DNA from 2 places in the Mesorhizobium sp. M0904 genome. Region 2 is predicted to be linked to the other one. Evidence: riboswitches for the same ligand, from Rfam matches in the RefSeq annotation. Region 2 holds a riboswitch; the other holds the start of a gene.
The links. Region 2 has a riboswitch for cobalamin ahead of NKH80_RS20950 (DUF1636 family protein). Riboswitches for the same ligand answer to the same signal wherever they lie in the genome.
Positions count from the first base shown of each region.

Region 1: another riboswitch for cobalamin. It lies ahead of metE (5-methyltetrahydropteroyltriglutamate--homocysteine S-methyltransferase); the one in region 2 lies ahead of NKH80_RS20950 (DUF1636 family protein).

Region 1 is NZ_JAMYOC010000040.1:6,014-10,431, reverse strand. Features, by position in the region: gene metE (5-methyltetrahydropteroyltriglutamate--homocysteine S-methyltransferase) at 1-2,149, opposite strand, end outside; cobalamin riboswitch at 2,245-2,445, opposite strand; gene NKH80_RS28940 (hypothetical protein) at 3,001-3,255, shown strand; gene NKH80_RS28935 (helix-turn-helix transcriptional regulator) at 3,573-4,406, opposite strand.
Region 2 is NZ_JAMYOC010000020.1:24,495-28,912, forward strand. Features, by position in the region: gene NKH80_RS20940 (cobaltochelatase subunit CobN) at 1-1,070, opposite strand, end outside; gene cobW (cobalamin biosynthesis protein CobW) at 1,089-2,129, opposite strand; gene NKH80_RS20950 (DUF1636 family protein) at 2,126-2,560, opposite strand; cobalamin riboswitch at 2,599-2,802, opposite strand; gene NKH80_RS20955 (winged helix-turn-helix domain-containing protein) at 2,832-4,031, opposite strand; gene NKH80_RS20960 (NADH-quinone oxidoreductase subunit A) at 4,368-4,418, shown strand, end outside.

The DNA.
Region 1 (4,418 bases), on a different contig from region 2:
CTCCGGGCCCGATTTCATTCGGATATTTGGAGCTCGTGAAGGCGTCCAGCAGTTCCATTTTCGAGCGCGACGTCTCAATCGAAATGACATCCGCATCCATTTCAGCGATCGCGTCGATGATCTCGTTGAACTCCGAATAGCACATGTGGGTATGGATTTGAGTCGCGTCCTTTACACCCGTTGAAGCGATCCGGAAGCATTCGACAGCCCAGTCGAGATAGTCGTTCCAATCAGACTGGCGCAGTGGCAATCCTTCGCGAAACGCGGCCTCATCGATCTGGATCATCCTTGCGCCGGACCATTCGAGATCCGTCACTTCGTCGCGGATGGCGAGCGCGATCTGGCGGCATGCTTCGGAGCGGGGTACGTCGTCGCGAACAAATGACCAGTTGAGAATGGTCACTGGGCCTGTGAGCATTCCCTTCACAGGGTTTTTCGTAAGCGACTGGGCGAACTGCCACCAGCGCAGCGTCATCGGATTGGGCCTCGATACGTCGCCGAAGATGATGGGGGGGCGCACGTAACGCGACCCATAGCTCTGCACCCAGGCATGCTGGGTGAAGGCGAAGCCGGACAGCTGCTCGCCGAAATGCTGTACCATGTCGTTTCGTTCGAACTCACCGTGCACCAGCACGTCCAGCCCGATCTCTTCCTGCCAGCGAATTGCAGCCTCGATCTCCTTCTTCAGGAAGGTCTCGTAGTCGACATAGCTCAGCTGGTCCTTCGCATGAGCGGCCCGCGCCCTGCGTACCTGCGGCGTCTGCGGGAAGGACCCGATGGTCGTCGTCGGGAACGGCGGCAGCCCGAGCGTGCCGGCCTGGACTCTGGAGCGCTCGGCAAAAGCGCTCTCTCGTCGCTTCATGCTGTCGTCAATGCTGGCGATCCGCCCCTCAACCAGCGGGTCATGGATCTTCGTGGATGTCACGCGAGTGGCGGCAGCCTCGGCAGACGCTTTCAACGCGCCTGCCACCGCATCCCTGCCTTGGGACAGGGCCCGGGCAAGCAACACCAACTCGTCGGTCTTCTGGGCCGCGAAGGCGAGCCACGACCTGATGTCCGCGTCGAGTTCCGTCTCCATGCGGAGGTCGATCGGCACATGCAGCATCGAGCAAGAAGGCGCGATCTCGACGCGGTCCAAGGGCCAGCCGGCGACGATCGGTTTGATGCGGTCGAGAATGGCGGGCAGGTTCGCACGCCAGACGTTGCGGCCATCGATCAAGCCAAGCGAGAGCACCAGATCCTTCGGTGCGAGCCGACCCACCGTTTCCAGCTGCTCGGGAGCGCGCACGAGATCAATATGCAGCCCGGCCAGGGGCAGAGAAACCGCGGTTTCGAGATTGTCTCCCAGCGGCCCGAAATAGGTAGCCAGCATGATCTTCAGCTCGGGCGCGGCTTTCGACAGCTGGCCATAGGCGAATTCGAACGCAGCTCGTTCGTTCGGGTTCAGATCGAGGACAAGCGCTGGCTCATCGATCTGCACCCAGTCGGCTCCAGACAGCTTCAGCCTCTGCAGGAGTTGCTCGTAGACGGGCAGCAGCCGCGGCAGGAGCGCGATGGGATCGAATCCTTCGGCAGGCGATTTCGCCAGCTTGAGGAAGGTGATCGGTCCAAGGATGACTGGGCGTGTGTGAACGCCGAGAGCTTTAGCCTCGATGAAGTAATCGACCGGTTTCGTCGACGAGAGGGCGAACGTCTGATCATCGTTGAGTTCCGGCACAATGTAGTGATAGTTGGTGTCAAACCACTTGGTCATTTCCATCGCGGTTACATCAGACCGATGAGCCGCCTGCTGGTGACCAGCGTGTCGACAATCCTCCGTCTGACCCTGGTTGCCCCGCGCCATTGCGAAGTAGATGTCAAGTGGAACCTCGCCGCTATTCCAGCCGTAACGGGATGGAACGGCGCCGACCATGGCTGCGGTGTCGAGCACATGGTCGTAGAGCGAGAAGTCGTTCGACGGGATTTTCGACACGCCGCGATCGTGCTGCTCCTCCCAGCTAGCGGCACGGAGAGCCTTCGCGGTCGTGAGAAGGTCGGCAGCGGACGATTTTCCGGACCAGTAGCTTTCAAGCGCGAATTTCAGTTCTCGCCGACGACCGAAGCGGGGCACGCCGAGCGTTGCTACAGGAATTTGCTGAGAGACAGTCATGCCAGACCCCGATGGTTGGGGCGTCGGTGACAAGGAAGACGCTAGCAGGCCGGCACGAACGCCAGGCTGCAGCGGCCACCGAGACACCCCGCCCGTGGACGTAATTCGCCGTGGCAGGTCTCCTGGCTCGCGGGGTCATAGCCTCTACCCGTCTTCCCAAGGCTATTCGCCTCAGTGACATGAGTGGGGTTGGCTCGCCGCTAACAGTTGCGGGGGCAGCGCCGGCATCGCACCGGCTTCCCTCTTAGCTCCGCTGCGGCAGCGCCGTACGGAGAACCACGACGCGGGAGACAATTACAGCAGTTCGCTTCTTTGTCAACGCCGCATAAAGAAATGTTTATGTCGTTATGTTAAATTTCCGTTGGCATGTTCCAAAGGTCGCCTCGAAAGCGAAAACTGTGGAAGCCTTGAGCGGCCGGTAAATCAAAGCAATGACGCACGGCGCCCTTGTCCAGGAGGATAGGAGTTCGTCGGCTGCCGGCAGCAAACATACCGGCAAGCGCCGTGGTGCTGCTTAGCGCATCATGCGAACCACCTCGGCGTCGAACTTCGGCTCCGAGGTTCCGACCGCTTCGTTGGTGATCTGCTCGCGACCATATTCGGCTCAATGGCGAGGCTGTTGCCCATGTGGAAGCTGTTGGCCGTGATGCCCTCGGTGATATGACACAACGATTTCGGGGGGAGCACACCGAGGCCAGGCGCAGCGGCGTGTTGCGAAGTGATCGAGGCCAATGTCTCGAACTGCTTGTTCGCAGCCCACCGGCTCAAGGTAACCCGGCTCAAACCACCGGGCCAGCTCAAGTCCTGTCCAAATGAGGCCTGAGCGGCAAATCGTCGTGCACGCGCACGGTTTGGCGTTCGATCTTGTGATGCGTCTTGGGCGGACAATCGCCACGGTGCAGCGCGCAGAAGCGGTCCCCAATTGGGAAACCGAGGGCGGTGAGGGCAAGCCAGCGCCACAGGCGGAAGGGGACTTGGACCTGTTTGCCCTGCTGGACCACAAGTTCGCGACACAGGGCCTCAAGGAGAAGACCAAGAGTGATTATGCGCGGGACCTCGCCAAATTCATCAAAAGCAGCGGGCAGTCAAAGTTCGGCGCCGATTGACATGGAGATAGCCATCGCGGCGGACCGCCCAGGCGGACCGCAAGCCGGAATACAACCGGGTGCACGCGGCCAACCTCGTCCACAAGATGGCGTCGGGCACACACCGGCGATGGGAGAGCGGACCGTGGAGTGCAGGAACTTCACGCCTATCCACGCTCCCGTGGACGTGTCCTGCGGCACATCGGCAGCGATATTGAGGAGGCAGTTGAGCTTCTGGTCGAGCACTCTTACCTGCCACTACCTACGCTTAACGTCATCTCGTACTGAAAACGCACCACGCAAGGTCGAGATGTAACATGCGCCCTTCGTGGATGGTTCTAAGCTTCCTCGGGCGCGGTCAATCTGTGATAACGGTCGCTTGGAACCTCCATCACCGCGACGCGATCAAGGTTGGCGTATCGCGCTCGGTAGTAACCTTCTTCCTCCACTTCGGCGAAACTACACTGGGGAACGTCAAAGGTCGCAGCTTCCAATCCGAAGAAAGTCGTAGCGGTTTCCTCATCCAAGAAGTTCCACTCATCTTCTCCGTCGTCATATGTGACGCGAACATAGGAGGCCATGCGCACGGCTTCCTGATCACCCATCTCTGCGATGATGGCATCGCATTCTTTCTTCAGCTTTCCTGAAACCTCACCCTTATCCCAGTCATCCAAAGCCCGATAGATTTCTGGATGATAATACTCTGGCATCTCCTCTACATCGTCACCGATAAGCTCAATGGTGCGGACATATTGCGGATTTATCAAGAGTATTTTGTTGTCAAGGCTCCAACAATACAGCCATGGCCTGCTTGTGTTATTTCTACGCAGATTATGAAGTTCCTTCAACTGACGTAAAATCGATTCACGCGCCTTTTCATCGATAGGATATTGGCGGCTGCCAAGAGACGTCTTGATTCTGAGCGTGCCGTATCGCGTTTCGGCATCGGCAATTGCAAACGGGCTCGTGCGCCACTCCTCGACATCAATCTTCCAGCCCAGCAGCTCCTCGACCGTGCATTTCAACGTGAGACAAAGGTCCTTGATCTGCTCGACGTTCAACTGCGTTTTGCCTGTTTCCCAACGGGCCACAGTCTGTTGCGTCGTTGCCATCTGCTCTGCCAAATCTTTTTGAGTCATGCCCAGTCGAACCCTAAGCTCTTTCATGTTCATAACTCACCTCGC
Region 2 (4,418 bases):
ACATGCATAACAAGGTCGGCCGGCGCCAGGCCGCGCTGATTGGTTTGCCAGATGTCGCGGCGGGTGGTTGCGACGATGACCTGGAACACCGGCACGCCGGCGCGGTCGAACAGGGTTTCAACGCCCGGCTCGGCCCCGGAGGCGAAAGCTGTGGCAGTGATGATGGCGGCAGGCTTCAGCGTTGCAAGCGCGGTTTCAACAAAGGCGAGTGAGGCCGGGTCCTTGAGGCTGGAGACGAAGATAGGCACGGGAGCCATGCCGCGCGCGCTCAGCGCTTCGAAAAGTGCGTCGATGGGCGCGACGTCGGCGGCGAGCAGCATCGAACGGTAGAAGAGAATTGGCACGACGTCCCCATCCCCCTCGAGGGGAGGGTGGCCCGAAGGGCCGGGTGGGGTCGTTGCGGCAGTGCTCGACATTTTTTTCTGTCGGCGCGCTTCAAAGTGTTGGCACGCTTCGGAGAGGACACCACCCTCGGCCTTCGGCCGGACCCTCCCCTCGAGGGGGAGGGGGACGACCCCCAGCCCCGGCTCGTAAAATCCCGCCTTTGGCACGCTAACAGGTTCGGCTACCGCCGCACCCGATCCAGCGAGACTTGCCAGCCTCTGCACCAGCGCCGTCATATTTGCCGGCCCGCCCTCGCGAAAATAGCCCAGCAGGGCGTCCAACTCCTCGCGCGGCAGCGTCGAGCCTTCGATCAGTCGCAAATCCTCGTCGTGGCTCTCGCCCGGTAGGAGCGCCAGCTTGATACCGCGATTTCGCGCGATAACGGCGAGCTGGTCGCAGCCATAGCGCCACCACTCGTAGCCGCCGAGAATGCGGACCAGAATGACCTTGGCGTGGCGGGCGACGCTCTCGGTCCAGAGGTCGACGGACATCGGATGGCGCAGGTCGCGCAAGGCGGCGAGCCGCATCGAGGGCAGGCGGTCCGCATCCGCCTTCCACGCCGCCGCCAGCCCGGCCAGGTCGCTGTCGGTGAAGGACAGGGCCACGACATCCGCAGGCGTTTGCCTGAGATCGACAGGCTCGGCGAGATCGTCGAGCGAGGCGGATGTGGTGGTGAGGATGTGCATCGCGGCTCGTACCTGGGGTCAGCCGGCGAGGATACGCTCTATCGCCGGGCGGTTCAGCCCTTTCAGGCCGATGACGACAAGGCGCGAGCGGCGATCGTCTTCAGCCGTCCAGGCGCGGTCGTAATAATGGTTGACGCGCGGGCCGACGGCCTGCAGCAGGAGCCGCATCGGCTTGCCGCCAACCTCGACGAAGCCCTTGACGCGCAACACGTTTTCCTCCGCCGCCGCCGTGGCGACGCGTTGTGCGAGCTCGTCCGGGTTGGACACGGACGCGATGTCGATGACGAACGAGTCAAAATCGTCATGTTCGTGGTCGAGCTCGTCGTCGTGATGGGTCTTGCGGTTCTCGATGTCGTCCTCGACGGCGAGGCCGAGGCCGAGCAGCACCGACGGATCGACCTTGCCTTGCGAAGTCGGCACGATCTTCACCGCCCGCGCAACATGCTTGCCGATGACGGCATTGGCACGGGCCGAGCCGGCTGCGTCCATCAGGTCGCTCTTCGACAGGATGATCAGGTCGGCGCAAGCGAGCTGGTCCTCGAATACTTCCTCGACCGGATCGTCGTGTTCGAGCGTCTCGTCCTGCGTGCGCTGCGCCTGCAGGGCGTCCATGTCGTTGGCGACGCGGCCATCAGCCAGCGCCGGTCCGTCGACGACGGCGATAACGCCATCGACGGTCACCCGGCTCTTGACCGACGGCCACTGGAAGGCCTGGACCAGCGGCTTGGGCAGGGCCAGCCCGGACGTCTCGATCAGGATATGGTCGACCCTCGGCATCAGCGACAGGATCTGGTCGAGCGCCGGGACGAAATCGTCGGCGACGGTGCAGCAGATGCAGCCATTGGCCAGCTCGACAATGTTTTCCTCGGGGCAGGTGTCGATGCCGCAGCCCTTCAGGATCTCGCCGTCGATGCCGATGTCGCCGAACTCGTTGACGATGATGGCCAGCCGCTTGCCTTTGGCGTTTTCGAGCAAATGGCGGATCAATGTCGTCTTGCCGGCGCCGAGAAAGCCGGTAACGATGGTGCAGGGGACGCGCGAAAGGGAGGCAGCGGTCATATCAAGTCCTTCAAAAGGTCGAGGGGAGGGATGCGGGCAACCAGACCGCGCTTCAGACAATCGGGACGGCCGCGCCACGGAATGAGCCCATCCGTCGAGGTGGCGAACAGCTTTGCGCCGGTCACGAGATCGGCGCCGCTGGTCGCGGTCAGGTCGCCGAAGACGTAACTCCAGCAGCCGCCGCGCAGCATGGCGGCGCTGAGCCGGCGCTTGCAATTGCCGAGGCATTCGACGGTGCGGATTTTGATGTTTTCGCCGGAAGCGGCGCGGCGCGTGTCCTCGGCGAGCAGTTCGCCGGCGCGGGGATGAGCGTCCGAACCGGTCTCGTCACGGCAGGAAGAGCAGACGATGACGGTAACGCCGGCCAGGGAATCGTCAGGGCCGGACAATAAATCCGCTGTCTCAGCCGAAAAACTGCTGTCGCGTTCCAAATCAGGCTCCTTGCCCGGAAAACCCGCCAGGCGATCGGATTCTTATGTCCTAGACGGCAGGTCTCCTGGCTCGCGGGTCATCGCCTTGGTGCCGCCTTCCCGGGAATATCCCAGTGGTTTTCGGCCTTGGCTCGTCGCTTACAGTTGCGGGGACAGCCGCGGATTTGAAATCGAGATTTCGCACCGCATTCCCTCTTGGCCCCTGCCGTTGCGGGCAGGGGACCGTCTGGAACGGATTTAGGCTTGTGGAGGCAGTCGTGTCAACGCACGTCTATGACGCGGCGATATCTGCGAGCGGCCGGCCAAGGTCGCCGGCAGCCGTCACCTCGATGCGCTCAAGCCCGAGCCAGCCCTGCATCTGCTTCAATTCCTCGAAGAGTTCGGCAGCGGTTTGTGGCGGGGCGCCGGGCTCCGCATAGGCGGCATGGACGCGCAATACGCCGGCCGGACGGTCGGCCCTGAGGTCGACGCGCCCGACGAGGCTGTCGCCGAGCAGGAACGGCAGCACATAATAGCCATACCGGCGCTTTTCGGCCGGCGTGTAGATCTCGATGCGGTAGTGGAAGTCGAACAATCGCTCGGTGCGCGACCGCTCGAAGACCACGGGATCGAACGGCGCAAGCAAGGCGCGCGCCTCGATCCTGCGCGGCAAACGGACGTTCTTGTGGAGATAGGCTGTTTTGCTCCAGCCGTCGACGCTCACCGGCAACAGCTCGCCAGCCTCGACCAGCTCCTCGATGCGGCCCTTAATATCGGCGGGCGAGAGGCGGAAATAGTCGCGCAGGTCGCCTGCCGTGGCGACGCCATGGGCGCGGGCGGAGATGCGCAGCAATTCGCGGTGGGCGTCCTCGGGGCAGGGAACCGGTAGAGCGAGTATCGCGGGCGGCAGTACGCGCTCCGGCAGATCGTAGAACCGTTCGAAGCCGCGGCGATGCGCGGTGGTGATGCGGCCGGCCCAGAACAGCCATTCGAAGGCGTGCTTGGCATGGCTCCAGCCCCACCAGCCGCCCGAACCCTTCTGGCCTTCGAAAGCCGACGCCGCGATCGGGCCTCGTTCGGCGACCTCGCGATAGATGTCTTCGATATAGGCGGCGTGCTCGCGGCCCCATTTGGCCAGTCCGCTGTACATTTCCTCGCCGCGCTCGGCCCGCTGCATGCGCCAGCGCATCAGCGGATAGGTCTCGACCGGCAGGAAGGAGGCTTCGTGCGCCCAATATTCAAAGACCATGCGCTTGCGCGTTATGGCGGCGTCGTCGAGCAGCGCCAGCTTGTAGGGGCCAAGCCGCGAATAGAGCGGCATGTAGTGGGCGCGCACCACGGCGCTGACGGAATCGATCTGCAGCAGGCCGGTACGGGCAAGCACGCGGGCCAGATGTCGGCGGTCGGGTGTACCGGCGGGTCGGGGGTCATTGAATCCCTGTGCCGCCAGCGCGATGCGGCGGGCCATGCGAAGTGAGATTTTTTCCTTCATCAATGCGGGTATCCTGATGATGCCGGACAGAGCAGAGAATCTGCGATTCCGCGCCATGCTAGCAGGGTTTTGGCGGCATCCATGTTAGGAGAGAAAAGTGGAGTGAAAAGTGAAAGAAATCAAACAGGAGCGGATCTGACCAGTTTTCCCGGATATGCCGCCCAGTACCGCGATTTGAACAAGGTTTGACTTGCTTCGCCGAAAGCGCTGCGCTAACCCTCGCCGCGTTGCAGCATAGAGCCCCCTTAAAACGGTTCAGTGGTTAAACTGTCACGCTTCCGCAAGTGGGTCCGGTGCTGTAATCAGAGTGGATTGGCCGCCAACGGAAACTGCAGCATGAACGCACTTTTAGGTTCGTACCTGCCCATCGTCCTGTTCATCGGCGTG